Regions from separate parts of the Pseudomonas sp. BE134 genome, predicted to be linked through region 2. Evidence: predicted binding sites of a transcription regulator. Region 2 holds the regulator's gene; the other holds the start of a gene.
The links. The regulator sigma-54, encoded in region 2, starts transcription at its own class of promoters, with help from an activator protein. The targets are predictions, from matches to a motif close to ANTGGCATNNANNTTGCTNT.

Region 1: a site for sigma-54 is predicted at 3,760-3,779, ahead of J2Y56_RS19735 (circularly permuted type 2 ATP-grasp protein). Genes of this name have one in related genera too.

What each region holds. Positions count from the first base shown of each region.
Region 1 covers NZ_JAVDUA010000024.1:52,913-60,470, reverse strand. Annotated here, with positions in the region: gene J2Y56_RS19765 (long-chain-acyl-CoA synthetase) at 1-945, shown strand, start outside; gene J2Y56_RS19760 (ankyrin repeat domain-containing protein) at 1,042-1,560, shown strand; gene J2Y56_RS19755 (hypothetical protein) at 1,677-2,207, shown strand; gene J2Y56_RS19750 (PLDc N-terminal domain-containing protein) at 2,286-2,477, shown strand; gene J2Y56_RS19745 (hypothetical protein) at 2,625-2,858, shown strand; gene J2Y56_RS19740 (ribonuclease E inhibitor RraB) at 3,072-3,416, shown strand; gene J2Y56_RS19735 (circularly permuted type 2 ATP-grasp protein) at 3,811-5,220, shown strand; gene J2Y56_RS19730 (alpha-E domain-containing protein) at 5,233-6,183, shown strand; gene J2Y56_RS19725 (transglutaminase family protein) at 6,180-6,989, shown strand; gene J2Y56_RS19720 (cytochrome c) at 7,112-7,558, opposite strand, start outside.
Region 2 covers NZ_JAVDUA010000022.1:37,077-44,634, reverse strand. Annotated here, with positions in the region: gene J2Y56_RS18630 (KpsF/GutQ family sugar-phosphate isomerase) at 1-506, shown strand, start outside; gene J2Y56_RS18625 (HAD family hydrolase) at 506-1,030, shown strand; gene lptC (LPS export ABC transporter periplasmic protein LptC) at 1,038-1,610, shown strand; gene lptA (lipopolysaccharide transport periplasmic protein LptA) at 1,597-2,145, shown strand; gene lptB (LPS export ABC transporter ATP-binding protein) at 2,145-2,870, shown strand; gene J2Y56_RS18605 (RNA polymerase factor sigma-54) at 3,054-4,547, shown strand; gene hpf (ribosome hibernation-promoting factor, HPF/YfiA family) at 4,622-4,930, shown strand; gene ptsN (PTS IIA-like nitrogen regulatory protein PtsN) at 4,943-5,407, shown strand; gene rapZ (RNase adapter RapZ) at 5,410-6,267, shown strand; gene J2Y56_RS18585 (HPr family phosphocarrier protein) at 6,283-6,558, shown strand; partial or broken gene J2Y56_RS18580 (ZIP family metal transporter) at 6,612-6,923, opposite strand; partial or broken gene J2Y56_RS28510 (FagA protein) at 7,070-7,147, opposite strand; gene pmbA (metalloprotease PmbA) at 7,393-7,558, opposite strand, start outside.

The DNA.
Region 1 (7,558 bases), on a different contig from region 2:
CGCAAATACCACGCGACCACTATCGGCTACGTGGGCGAGCTGTGCCGCTATCTGGTAGATCAACCTCCCAGTACCGAGGACAGCCAGCACGGCGTGACCAAGATGATCGGCAACGGTTTGCGTCCCGGAGCATGGAACGCCTTCAAGACCCGTTTTGGTGTCAGGCACATTTGCGAGCTGTATGCGGCCAGCGACGGCAACATCGGGTTCAGCAACATTCTGAATTTCGACCACACCATCGGTTTTTCGCTGATGGCCTGGGAATTGGTGCCCTACGACCATGACAGTGGTCAGCCGATTCGCAATGCCAAGGGTTTCATGAATAAAGTGGAGAAAGGTGCGCAGGGGCTGTTGTTGGCGAGAATCGACGACAAGGCGCCGCTAGACGGCTACACCGATCCGCAAAAGACCGCAAAAGTCGTGCTGCATGACGTGTTCAAGAAGGGTGACCGTTACTTCAATACCGGTGACCTGCTGCGCAACATTGGATTCGGTCATGCGCAATTCGTCGACCGTTTGGGTGACACCTATCGCTGGAAAGGCGAAAACGTCTCGACAACGGAAGTCGAAAACATCCTGCTGCAATATCCGCAGATCGCGGAAGCCGTGGCGTATGGTGTGGAGGTCCGAAACACCAACGGGCGCGCCGGCATGGCTGCGATTACCCCGGCAGAATCCCTCGCTACTCTGGATTTCAGCGAGCTGCTGAATTTCGCTCGCCAGCAAATGCCGGCCTATGCGGTGCCGCTGTTCCTGCGGGTAAAAGTCAAAATGGAAACCACCGGGACGTTCAAATACCAGAAGACCCGGCTCAAGGAGGAAGCATTCGACCCCGGAAAAACCAGCGATGACCCGATCTACGCCTGGCTACCCGGCACTCAGACATACGTGCAAGTGACCGAGCAAGTGCTGGCGGATATTCACGGCGGCAAGTACCGCTATTGAATGTGGCTATGACGGCCCTTGAGAAAAAACAAGTGACAGCCGGCGGGCTGCTCGGGAAACTGTCGGCTTTGCGAATAACCCAACGTGGAGCCCCCGATGTCAGACCAAAGCCGCCAGATGACCCCTGAAGAAGCCGCTGAATTTGCCGAACAGGTCTTCAACAAAGCGCGCGAGGGCGATGCGGCCATGATGGCTGCCCTGCTGACCAAAGGCCTGCCGCCTAATCTGCGCAACCACAAAGGTGACACCTTGCTGATGCTGGCCGCCTATCATGGCCATGTGGAAACCGTAAAAGTGCTGCTCGAACACAAAGCCGACCCGGAAATTCGCAACGACAACGGCCAAAGCCCGATTGCCGGTGCCGCGTTCAAGGGTGACCTGGCGGTGGTCAAGGCACTGGTAGATGGCGGGGCGCAAGTGGAAGGTTCATCGTTCGATGGCCGTACCGCGCTGATGATGGCAGCGATGTTCAACCGCGTCGAAATCGTCGACTACCTGATCAGCAAAGGTGCCGATCCGAAAGCCAAGGACGCCAATGGCGTGTCCGCACTCGATGCCGCGAAAACCATGGGCGCCGTCGACACCACCGCGCAGCTGGAAAAACTGCTCGGCTGATCCTTTGTGGTGAGGGGGAAAAGCTCCCTCACCACAGGTCTCACCCTGCTCGGTAACTTCCCCCGAATGCGCTATCCTTCGCGCCCTCAAAAATCATTCGCTACAGGATCCACCTCATGAAAGCCGCACTCGTCGAACTCATCAGCAAAATCAGCTCCGGGTGCATGAGCGATGACGAAATCCTGAAAGTCGCTGACGAAGCGGCTCAGGCCTACGCCGATCCTGAGACTTTTCTGACGGCCAACCCGGATATCAATTACGACGACACGTTCCCGATCTCCTTGGGCGAATGGGTGGTTGTCGGCAGTCTGCCGGAGACGGTGCTGTTCCAGGCCGACACTTACATGGACCTGTTCGCCCAGATCGTCGCCTCGTTCGGCCCGGGTGTTGATTTCAATATCAAGCCCAAGCAGCTGGCCAAAACCGAAGCCCTGACTGCGCTCAATCGCATTCAGGTGCAAATGGGCAGCATGAACAAGGAAAACGGCGGCTACACGCTGATGAACTTCAGCCAGTTGCTCGACGACGAACTGCAAGTGGTGCTGGTCTACGGCAACGACGTGCCGCGGGTGCTCGAATTGTGCGCCGAGGTCGGCATCGCCGCTGCGCCATCTCTGGAAGCCTTGAAAGTGGCGATCCATATCTGACGTTAATCCTATAAAAATCGGAACCCTCGCATTAGGCGGCTATCCTAAGAGTGCAAATTACTCTTAGGGAGCGTCACCATGGGTTCTACGTTCAACAGCCTGATTGCCTTGATCATTTTCGTTCTGGATATCTGGGCCATCATCAACGTGGTTAAAAGTAGCGCCACTACCGGGATGAAAATCCTCTGGGTGCTGTTGATCGCGTGCTTGCCGGTGCTGGGGCTGATCATCTGGGCCATTGCCGGGCCACGGGGGAACGCGCGGATCTGACTCGAAACTCCCTGTGGGAGCTGGCCGGCTCGCTCCCACAAGGACCGTGTTTTTCATACTCGCACGCAGTATGCCGTTGAACGATCAGTCCGCGAAAAAGTCCAGATGCTTGTAAGCCCATCAACGGGTTTTATCGAGGAGGCACTGATGCAAAAGTGGAAGATCACTTTCGTGGATGATCACGGTGAAACAATCGATGAAGTCTTTGAGTGCGACGAGTGCCCGGACAACGAGCAAGCAGCCAAACTCATCAAGGCCCGGCTTCTTCCTGTCGCCGCCGAACTGGATCTGAATGATCTGGAAGGGCGAACCGCTGATGCGAGCGTCAAAAGCCTTAAAGCCCAGAACAGCATACAAATCCTCGGTATCACGCCAATCTGAACACCTCCTGTCACATTCTCATCCAGGCCTTGGCAGCGGCTCTCTCTTGAGGCTACTCTGCAATCGAGATCAGCGAACGGATCGCTAAGGTCTGGTCTTGTCAGCTACATGCTTGCTTCCCAACGGCAACGAGATTGCCGCATCGCTCGCACCACTCGGTTGCGCGTGCCGGGAATACGGAAAGTCTATCCATCACTTTGAGGGGGACGTTTCATGAGCACAGCCTATCAAGAAGACATCAGCAGCTCGGTGCTGCGCCGCATGAAAGAAGGCGGTTTCGACTTTTCAAGATTCCATCCCATCGAGTTCTACGCCATTTTCCCCGACGAGGAGCGGGCCCGCAGGGCAGCAGGACATTTTTACCGTGGTGAGTCCCTGAATGCGCAAATCAGTGTGCGCGACGATGGCGCATGGGCGCTTGAACTGAGCAAAGTCATGTACGCCACTTACGATGATATCGGCGATTTCGAGCAATGTTTTGAGGCCGTGGTCGAGCCGCTGGGCGGCATCATCGAAGGATGGGGCGTCAAACAGGAGGTACGAGGGCTACTCGCATAATCTTATGAACAGTGACACGCGCTAACGGCTGACCTTCGGGTTGGCCGTTTTAGTTCATGGGGCGGTAAAACCCCTCCGGCAAAACCCTGAAACAAGAACCCGGCGCAAAAAAAACCGCCTGAGCAGGCGGCGAAAGGGAGGTTCGGGCTGTTTTTCCAGCGAATGCACGGATTATCCGCACCGGCGACCGGGCAGTGAAATCAACTCTGACTATGCTGGTGATAGGCGACAACGTCGCCTTGCAATGAAGCGGGGGCAATCAAGTTGGGGCGTTTGCTGCACAGGGTTGGTGCGGTATTGACGATGTGTATTTACAACTGATTGATATCTAAGCGTTTATGCCGATGGCACGGGCCTTGCGAAGCCTAGATGTCCGGGTGACAAGGAGTACGGCATGATCCGCACCTATTTTGATGAAATGTACGATGCCGGCGGCCTGGTCCGCCCGCATTATCGGGAGTTTGCCCGTTGGCTGGCCGAAACGCCTGACGAGCTTTTGGCACAACGGCGACGCGAGGCCGATCTGTTATTTCATCGCGCCGGGATAACATTCACGCTCTACGGTGATGAGCAAGGGACAGAGCGCCTGATTCCCTTTGACACCATTCCCCGCAGCATCCCTGCCAGTGAATGGCGGGTCGTCGAGCGCGGCTGCATTCAGCGGGTCAAGGCATTGAACATGTTCCTTGCCGACCTCTATCACGAGCAGCGCATCATCAAGGCGGGCATCATTCCAGCCGAGCAAGTGCTGGCCAACGAGCAATACCAATTGGCGATGCAAGGGCTGGATCTGCATCGGGATATTTATTCGCACATTTCTGGCATCGATCTGGTGCGCGACGGCGACGGCACGTATTACGTGCTTGAAGACAACCTGCGTACACCCAGTGGCGTGAGCTACATGCTTGAAGACCGCAAGATGATGATGCGGTTGTTCCCCGAACTGTTCGCGGCGCAACGCATTGCGCCCATCGATCACTATCCGAACTTGCTCCTGGATACCCTGAAAAGCTCCAGCCCGATCGACAATCCGAGCGTGGTGGTGCTGACCCCGGGTCGCTTCAACAGCGCGTTTTTCGAGCATGCCTTTTTGGCGCGGGAGATGGGGGTTGAACTGGTGGAAGGCGCAGACCTGTTCGTGCGGGACGACAAGGTGTTCATGCGCACCACCGACGGGCCGAAAGCCGTCGACGTGATTTACCGTCGCCTCGACGACGCGTTCCTCGATCCACTGGCGTTCAACCCGGATTCGATGCTGGGCGTTCCGGGGCTGCTGTCGTCATACCGGTCAGGCAACGTGGTGCTGGCGAATGCCATCGGCACTGGAGTCGCGGATGACAAGTCGGTGTATCCGTTTGTCACTGACATGATCCGTTTCTACCTCGATGAAGAGCCGATCCTGAAAAACGTGCCGACCTTCCAGTGCCGAAACCCTTCTGAACTGTCCCACGTACTGGCCAATCTTCCCGATCTGGTGGTCAAGGAAACCCAGGGCTCCGGTGGTTACGGAATGCTGGTGGGGCCGGCGGCGACGGCGGCGGAAATCGAGTCGTTCCGTGCGCGGATCAAAGCCAAGCCCCATGCGTACATCGCGCAACCGACGTTGTCCCTGTCGACCTGTCCGACCTTTGTCGAAAACGGCATTGCTCCACGCCACATCGACCTGCGTCCGTTTGTATTGTCTGGCCGCGAAACCCGGGTTGTACCCGGCGGTTTGACCCGTGTCGCCCTGCGTGAAGGCTCTCTGGTGGTGAATTCCTCACAGGGCGGCGGAACGAAGGACACCTGGGTGGTCGAGGATTGAAGGAAGCCTGCCATGTTAAGTAGAACTGCCTCGGATTTGTATTGGATGTCACGTTACCTGGAGCGGGCGGAAAACCTCGCACGGATGCTCGACATCAGTTATTCGCTGTCGCTGATGCCACAGGATGGTCGCGGTGACGGGCTGCACGAACTCGCCATGCCGCTGCTGATCACCGGTACCCTGGACGATTATCTGGAGCGCCACGGCGCGTTGCATGCCGAACGGCTGCTGCATTTCTTCGCCCTGGATGCGGCCAACCCGGCGAGCATCTACAGCTGCCTCGGTGCCGCTCGGGCCAGCGCCCATGCGGTGCGTGGGCGAATCACCGCCGATATGTGGGAAAACATCAACGCCACCTGGCTGGAGATTCGCGGGATTGCCGAACAGGGGTTGAGCCGCTACGGCATGAGTCGTTTTTGCGAATGGATCAAGGAACGTTCCCACCTGTTTCGGGGCGCGTCCTACGGCACCATCATGCGTAACGATGCGTTCCGCTTCATTCGTCTGGGAACATTTATCGAAAGGGCTGACAACACACTGCGCCTTCTCGATGCGCGCTACGAAATGGCCGGTGATCAAGCCGAAGCCGTCAGTGACAGTACGGCGCACGCCTATTACCAGTGGAGCGCATTGCTCCGTGCGCTGTCGTCGTTCGAGGCGTACACCGAGGTCTACCGCGATGCTCCCGGTGCCCGGCATGTGGCTGAGTTGCTGTTGTTGCGGGCCGATGTGCCGCGCTCATTGCGCGCCTGTACCGAAGAAATCGACCAGATCCTCGCCAGTCTGCCGGGGGCCAACGGCCGTCCGGCTCAACGTCTGGCCGCTGAGATAGACGCGCGCCTGCGCTACACCGGCATCAACGAAATTCTCGAAGAAGGCCTGCACGCCTGGCTGACCGAGTTCATCCCGCTGGTGCGCCAGTTGGGCAACGCCATTCACAGTTCATACCTGGAGGCTGCATGAGACTTTCCATTAGCCACGAAACCACCTATCACTATGAAGATCAGGTGCGGGCGAGCATCCAGTACCTGCGACTGACACCCCACGACAGCGAGCGTCAGCACGTGCTCAGCTGGCAACTCGACCTGCCGCGCCCGGTACGCGCGCAACTCGATCCGTTTGGCAACATTTTGCACGTGCTGACCATGGACGAGCCGCACGAGGCAATCATCATCGGCGCCCGTGGCCAGGTCGACATCGATGAACTGCGTGAAGCTGAGCATGAAAGCCAGTCGGCCCTGCCGTTCCTGCGTTTCACACGCCTGACCGAGCCGGACGAAGCCTTGCGAGCGTTCGCGCAAAAGGAATGCAAAACCCGTCGGGACCGCACTGCGCTGATCGACTTGATGCATGGCCTTAACCAGCACATGACCTACTCGCCGGGTTCAACCGAAGTCGACACCAGCGCGGCTCAAGCCTTCGCCGGGCGTTCAGGCGTCTGTCAGGATCACACCCATGCGTTTCTCGCCTGCGCGCGCAGCCTGGGCATTCCGTCGCGTTATGTGTCGGGTTATCTGTACAGCGAAAACAGCGAACACCTGGCCAGTCACGCCTGGGCTGAAGCCTGGCTGGATGATGCCTGGTACAGCTTTGACGTGACCAATGAACTGGCTCGTCCGGAGCGCCACTTGAAACTGGCGGTGGGCCTGGATTATCTGGATGCCTGCCCGGTACGCGGGATGCGCCGGGGGGGCGGGTGCGAACAGATGCATGCGAAGGTGTTTGTGTCGCCAACGCCGATGCCGGTTGTCTCGGTCCAACAGCAATAATCTGCAGCACCACAATACCCTGTGGGAGCGAGCCTGCTCGCGATAGCGGTCTTTCAGTCAGCAAATCTGTGACTGATACACCGCCATCGCGAGCAGGCTTGCTCCCTCCAGGGTTGATGGTGTCAGGGCTTAACCTTGCGCCCGGCCATATGCTTCAAATACCCCACCAGCATGTCCAGATCCCGCTCCGGCAACACCTGCGCGGTAAATCCCGGCATCTTCGCCTGCGGCCACTGGCGCAGGCTCTGCGGATCCCGGATGTACCGCTTCAGAAAGTCCGCTCCAAAATACTCGGTCGGACTATACGGAATATTCAGATCCGGCCCGAACTGCGCATCTCCGGCACCGTTCAGTCGATGGCATGCCAGGCAGTTTTTCTGAAACAGCGCAAAACCTTGATTGACCGGATCGTCCGCTTTCAAGGCCGGATCCGGCAGCAGGGCAGGGAAGCGCTCGGCCACCGGCGCCAAACGTTTGATGCTGGCGACTTGGTATGGCCACTGCTCCGGGCTGATATTGCCTGCCTGCGGATTACTCCAGACCAGATAAAACGGCCCGGCACTTGGCTT
Region 2 (7,558 bases):
CCTCCACCACGGCCGCCCTGGTGATGGGCGATGCCCTGGCCGTCGCATTGCTGGAGGCGCGCGGCTTTACCGCTGAAGACTTCGCCTTTTCCCACCCCGGTGGCGCGCTGGGCCGACGCCTGCTGCTGAAAGTGGAGAATGTCATGCACGCTGGGCAAGAGCTGCCACAGGTTCAGCGCGGCACCCTGCTTAAAGACGCCTTGATGGAAATGACCCGCAAGGGCTTGGGCATGACCGTCATTCTGGAAGCTGACGGTAAATTGGCCGGGATCTTCACCGACGGTGATTTGCGTCGCACACTGGATCGCAGCATCGACATCCACAGCGCCACCATCGATCAGGTCATGACCGCTCATGGCAAGACCGCCCGCGCCGAAATGCTCGCCGCCGAGGCCCTGAAAATCATGGAAGACCACAAAATCAACGCCCTGGTCGTGGTCGACAGCGAAGACCGTCCGGTCGGCGCCTTGAACATGCACGATTTGCTGCGTGCGGGAGTAATGTAATGAACACGGACCTGCTGCAACGCGGCAAACAGATCAAACTCGCGGTGTTCGACGTCGATGGCGTGCTGACTGACGGGCGCCTGTACTTTCTCGAAGACGGCAGTGAATTCAAGACGTTCAATACGCTCGATGGCCAAGGCATCAAGATGCTGATGGCAGCGGGCGTGCAGACCGCTATTATCAGCGGCCGCAAAACCCCGGTGGTCGAACGGCGCGCGAAAAACCTTGGCATTCCCCACCTTTATCAGGGGCGCGAAGACAAACTGGTAGTACTGGACGAGCTTCTGGCTCAACTCAACCTAAGCTATGAACAAGTGGCCTACCTCGGTGACGACTTGCCGGACCTGCCGGTGATTCGCCGCGTCGGCCTGGGCATGGCGGTAGCCAACGCCGCCAGCTTCGTGCGTGAAAACGCCCATGGCATTACCGTTGCCCGAGGTGGCGAGGGTGCCGCTCGCGAATTCTGCGAATTGATCCTGCGCGCCCAGGGCCGCCTCGATGCGGCCAACGCTGCGTACCTGTGAGCCCATTATGCTGAGCAAAAAGTTTCGTAACATCCTGCTATTCAGTTGCATCGCCGCGCTGTTCGCGGCGGTCGGCTACTGGAACATCAGTCCGGAACGCTTCCTCGACAAGCCTGTGGCCAAGCTCGATGAAAGCACGATCGACTATTACGCGCTCAACGCCCACAGCGTGCAGTTCCTGCCGGACGGCAGACTGCAGTACGAAATGACGTCCGACAAGGTCGAACACTTGAAGGCGTCCGAAGTCACGTTGCTGACTAATCCCGACCTGAACATGTTTCGCGGCACCGAGTTTCCCTGGCACGTCCAGAGTGAACACGGGGAAGTCAACCCGGACGGCACTCAGGTCGAGCTGATTGATTCGGTGCGCATCACCCGTTTCGACGAAAAAAATCGCAGGACCCTGATTACCACAACCCGTATGACTGTGTTCCCGCAGCAGCAATATGCGCAGACCGATCAACCCGTTAGTATCGACGGCGCTGGCGGTGTATCGACAGGCATCGGAATGAAAGCGTATTTGAAAGAAAGCAGGATACACCTGCTATCTAACGTAAGAGGACAGTATGAGGCTCGTTAAAACCCTCCCTATTTTGCTCAGTCTGGGCGCAGCACTGGGAAGCGTGAGCGCCTGGGCTCTGCCGAACGATCAAGAGCAGCCTATCCGCATACAAGCCGACGACGCCCAACTGGACGACAAGAATGGCGTTGCCACCTATAAAGGCGATGTGATCATCACGCAGGGCTCGATTAAGGTCACCGGCAACACCGTGACCATGACCCGCACCCCGGCTGGTGACATCGACGTGGTGACTTCGGTGGGCAACCTCGCCTACTTCGAGCAACTGCAAACCCAGGGCGATTCCAAGCCTGTCCAGGGCTGGGGTGTGACCATCCAGTACCATGCCGCGCAAAATCGCGTCGTTCTGATCGACAAGGCAAAAGTGGTCGACAAGGACAACAACATCACCCAAGGCGAGAAAATCGTCTACGACACCGAGAAAAAGCTTGCCAGCGCCGGTCGCGCTACAGGCAGCAAGGTGACCGAGTCGCGTCCGCGTATCGATATGGTGATCCAGCCCAAGCCGAAAACCGACGAGAAAAAGGCCCCGTAATGGCAACTCTGAAAGCTCAGCATCTGGCCAAGAGCTACAAGAGCCGCCAGGTCGTGCGCGACGTCAGCCTGTCGATCGACAGCGGTCAGATCGTCGGCCTGCTGGGGCCTAACGGCGCCGGCAAGACCACGTGTTTCTACATGATCGTCGGCCTGGTGCAGGCTGATCAGGGCCGCGTTCTGATCGACGATCTGGACGTCAGCCACCAGCCAATGCACGGTCGCGCAAAGGCCGGTATCGGCTATCTGCCGCAAGAAGCGTCGATCTTCCGCAAACTCTCGGTGGCCGACAACATCATGGCCATCCTCGAGACGCGCAAGGAACTCGACAAGGCCGGGCGTCGCAAAGAGCTGGAAAGCCTGCTGCAGGAATTTCATATCAGCCACATCCGCGACAACCTTGGCATGAGCCTGTCGGGTGGTGAACGCCGCCGCGTGGAAATCGCCCGGGCACTGGCTACCAACCCGAAATTCATCCTGCTCGACGAACCCTTCGCCGGCGTGGACCCGATTTCGGTCGGCGACATCAAACAGATCATCTACCACCTCAAGGCCAAGGGCATTGGCGTGCTGATCACTGACCACAACGTCCGTGAAACCCTGGATATCTGCGAAACAGCCTACATCGTCAACGATGGCCAGCTGATCGCCGAAGGCGATGCCGCCACTATCCTGGCCAATGATCTCGTCAAGGAAGTTTATCTGGGCCATGAGTTCCGCCTGTAAGCGTTGAGGTGTCTGGCTAGTCGACTGAGCGCTAATCGCGGTAAAAATCAACAGGTTTTTATTGTTACGGCGCTCTAGGCAAACACTTCAGTTTCAGGCATATAATTTGCTTATGTTTGGCGCTCCGGCGCCCTGTAGTGGATGGCGCATGTGCGCCGGCGAATAAGGTGTTAAGCCCCTGCCATGAAACCATCGCTAGTCTTGAGAATGGGCCAGCAGCTGACGATGACACCGCAGCTGCAACAGGCCATCCGCCTGCTCCAATTGTCGACCCTGGATCTGCAACAGGAAATCCAGGAGGCCCTGGAGTCCAATCCGATGCTCGAACGCCAGGAAGAAGGCGACGACTTCGACAACGCCGACCCCTTGGCCGACAAAGCCGAGCAGCCACCCAACGCCGACATTCAGGAACCCTCCTACCAGGAAACCGCCCCGACGGTGGACAACCTCGATGAAGGCGACTGGAACGAACGCATTCCCAATGAGCTGCCGGTCGATACCGCCTGGGAAGACGTTTACCAGACCAGCGCCAGCAGCCTGCCGAGCAACGATGACGACGAATGGGATTTCACCACTCGCACATCGGCCGGCGAGAGCCTGCAAAGCCACCTGTTGTGGCAACTGAACCTGGCACCGATGTCCGACACCGATCGCCTGATCGCCGTGACCCTGATCGACTGCATCAACAATCAGGGCTATCTGGATGAAACCCTCGAGGAAATCCTTGAAGCCTTCGATCCGGAACTGGACATCGAACTGGACGAAATCGAAGCCGTCCTGCATCGCATCCAGCAATTCGAGCCAGCCGGTATCGGCGCTCGCAACCTGGGCGAATGCCTGCTGCTGCAATTGCGCCAATTGCCAGCCAAGACGCCTTGGCTCGCCGAAGCCAAGCGCTTGGTCAGCGACTACATCGATCTGCTCGGCAGCCGCGACTACTCCCAGCTGATGCGCCGGATGAAGCTCAAGGAAGATGAACTGCGCCAGGTCATCGAACTGGTCCAGAGCCTCAACCCGCGCCCCGGCTCGCAAATCGAATCCAGCGAAGCCGAGTACGTCGTCCCCGACGTTATCGTGCGCAAGGATAACGAACGCTGGCTGGTGGAGCTGAATCAGGAATCGGTGCCACGGCTGCGGGTCAACGCCCAATACGCCGGGTTTGTCCGTCGCGCCGACACCAGCGCCGACAACACATTCATGCGCAATCAGTTGCAAGAGGCCCGCTGGTTCATCAAGAGCCTGCAAAGCCGTAACGAAACACTGATGAAAGTCGCCACCCAGATCGTCGAGCATCAGCGCGGCTTCCTGGAATACGGCGACGAAGCCATGAAGCCGCTGGTCCTGCATGACATTGCCGAAGCCGTGGGCATGCACGAATCGACGATTTCACGGGTGACCACGCAAAAATTCATGCATACCCCTCGGGGTATATACGAGCTGAAATACTTTTTTTCCAGCCACGTCAGCACGTCCGAAGGCGGTGAATGCTCGTCCACAGCGATCCGCGCGATCATCAAAAAACTGGTTGCCGCGGAAAATCAGAAAAAGCCGTTGAGTGACAGCAAGATCGCTGGTTTACTGGAGGCACAAGGCATTCAGGTGGCTCGCCGCACCGTCGCCAAGTACCGCGAGTCCCTCGGGATCGCGCCTTCGAGCGAACGCAAGCGGTTGATGTAGAGCCACGCCACAGCGTTCCAGTGGTAGATCATCTGATCTACCGCTTTATGCACTGGCAACGAAGGAGAAGCTGTATGCAAGTCAACATCAGTGGACACCAACTGGAAGTGACCGAACCCCTGCGCGCCTACATCGGCGAAAAACTCGAACGATTAGAGCGGCATTTCGACAAGATAACCAACGTGCAGGTCACGATGACGGTCGAGAAGCTGAAGCAGAAAATCGAAGCCACCCTGCATATTCCCGGCAATGAAGTGGTCGCAAACGCGGAACATACCGATATGTACGCGGCGATCGATTCACTGACCGACAAGCTGGATAAACAACTCAAAAAGCATAAGGAAAAGACCCAGAGCCTCCTCCAGGGCGCAACCGGTCGTTAACCCCCCCAATCCATGATCCGACTAGAAACCATCCTGACCCCCGGCCGTTCTCAAGTGAACGCGCCGGGTGGCAGTAAAAAGAAAGCCCTCGAGCAAATTGCCAACCTTATCCACCGCGAAGTACCGGATCTGGAAATGCAGGACGTCTTCGAGGCCCTGATTGCCCGTGAGAAACTCGGTTCTACCGGTTTCGGCAACGGCATCGCCATCCCCCACTGCCGGCTCAAAGGCTGCACCTCGCCAATCAGTGCGCTGCTGCACCTGGAAGCCCCTATCGATTTCGACGCCATCGACGGCGCCCCGGTTGACCTGCTGTTTGTGCTGCTGGTCCCGGAAGCCGCCACCGATGCACACCTGGAATTGCTCCGCCAGATCGCCAGCATGCTTGATCGCAAGGAGGTGCGTGAAAAACTGCGCAGCGCCCCGAGCAATGAAGCGTTGTATCAGGTTGTCCTGGACGAGCAGAACGGTCACTAATCATGCGCCTGATCATCGTCAGCGGCCGCTCCGGCTCAGGTAAAAGCACCGTCCTCGATGTTCTCGAGGACAACGGCTACTACTGCATCGACAACCTGCCCGCCGGCCTGCTGCCGGAACTCGCCGAACGAGCGCTGATTCATACCGAACTGCTGCAACCGCTTGTCGCTGTGTCCATCGACGCGCGTAACCTGCCGAGCCACCTTTCGCGGTTTCCCGAACTGCTCGAGGAAGTCCGTAGCCGGCATATCAAATGCGATGTGCTGTACCTGGACGCCGACGAAGAAACCCTGCTCAAGCGATTTTCCGAAACCCGCCGTCGTCACCCGCTGAGCACCGCCAACCGTTCGTTGGCCGAGGCAATCGAGGACGAAAGCAATCTGCTGGGGCCCATCGCCGATCTGGCAGATCTCAAAATCAATACCACCAACCTGAACCTGTATCAGCTGCGCGATACCATCAAGCTGCGCCTGCTGAATCAGCCGGAAGCCGGTACTGCGTTCCTGGTCGAGTCATTCGGTTTCAAGCGTGGCATGCCGGTGGACGCGGACCTGGTGTTCGACGTGCGCTGCCTGCCCAACCCCTACTGGAAGCCAGAGCTGCGTGCGCAATCCGGGCTCGATCAACCGGTGGCCGAGTACCTGGCAGCCCAACCGGACGTCGAAGAGATGTTCCAGGACATATCCTCGTATTTGCTCAAGTGGCTGCCGCGCTTTGCCGCGAGCAACCGCGCTTATGTCACCATCGCCATTGGCTGCACCGGAGGACATCACCGCTCCGTCTACCTGACCGAACGTCTGGGCCAGGTTCTGCAACAATCCCTGAAGAACGTCCAGGTCCGCCACCGCGACCTCAGCTAAAGGATTCACATCGCGATGCCTGCTCTGGAAATCGAAATCATCAACAAGCTGGGCCTGCACGCCCGTGCTTCTGCAAAATTTGTTGGCGTTGCCGGTGAATTCAAGGATTGCACGATTAGGGTAGGACGCACGCCGGAAACTACGGTCGACGGCAAAAGCATCATGGCCATGATGATGCTCGCTGCGGGCAAGGGCACCAAAATCCACCTGAGCACTGAAGGCGAGCAAGCTGATGAAGCGCTGCAGGCATTGGTGGATTTGATCAACAGATACTTCGACGAAGGCGAATAATACCGCGCCTGTAGCAGCTGCCGAAGGCTGCGCCAGCTGCTACAAAATTCGTGTCAGGCCAACGCCGTATCCATCACCATCATCAGACAAAACCCGATCAGCAAGCCAAGGCTAGCGAGCTTGTCGTGACCATTGCGTCGTGACTCGGGAATCACTTCGTGGATGACCACCAGTAGCATTGCCCCCGCCGCCAGCGCCAGGCCTAAAGGCAACAACAGCTCGGCAAAGCTCACCAGCCACGCGCACAACAGCGCGAATATCGGTTCGACCACGCCTGACGCCGCACCGATCAGAAATGCCTTGACCCTCGACATCCCCGCCCCGGCCAACACCAACGCAATCACCAGCCCTTCTGGCACATCCTGCTGTCAGTACCGATGCAAAACTGACCCACCCTACCGGTTGAAAACTGACCCACTTGGGCAAAATGCAGCTTTTGCGAGCTGCCCATGCTGTCCCAGGAGCAACACGTGGAAATCAGTGTTCTTATTCGTCAGGGTTTGTCTATTCGGTCCATCGCGCAACGGATCTGGCGACTCATCCAGCGCCAGCTTTCGAGGTACGGTTGCTCGTGCAAGGCAGAACTCATGATCCGGGCTCATTTGGTAATGAGATTTATTATTGGATGATAATGAGAAACAAAACAACTCGCTACTTGCTCAGTGTTAGTTATGGGAGCGAGCCTGCTCGCGATGGCGCAGTGTCAGTCGACATCGTTGGCGGATGTTCCACCGCAATCGCGAGCAGGCTCACTCCTACAGGGGGCTGGTGCCAGGCGCATAAAAAAGGCGCGCCACCCGATGGGGTGGCGCGCCTTTTGTGTAGCGGTAAGGGTTAGCTACCCGCCACTGTCATCCGCTCGATCAGCACCGAACCGGTGCGAATGTTGCTGCGCAACTCCAGGTCATTACCGACCGCAATGATCTGTTTGAACATGTCACGCATGTTGCCGGCAATGGTGACTTCCTGCACCGCGAACTGGATCTCACCGTTCTCGACC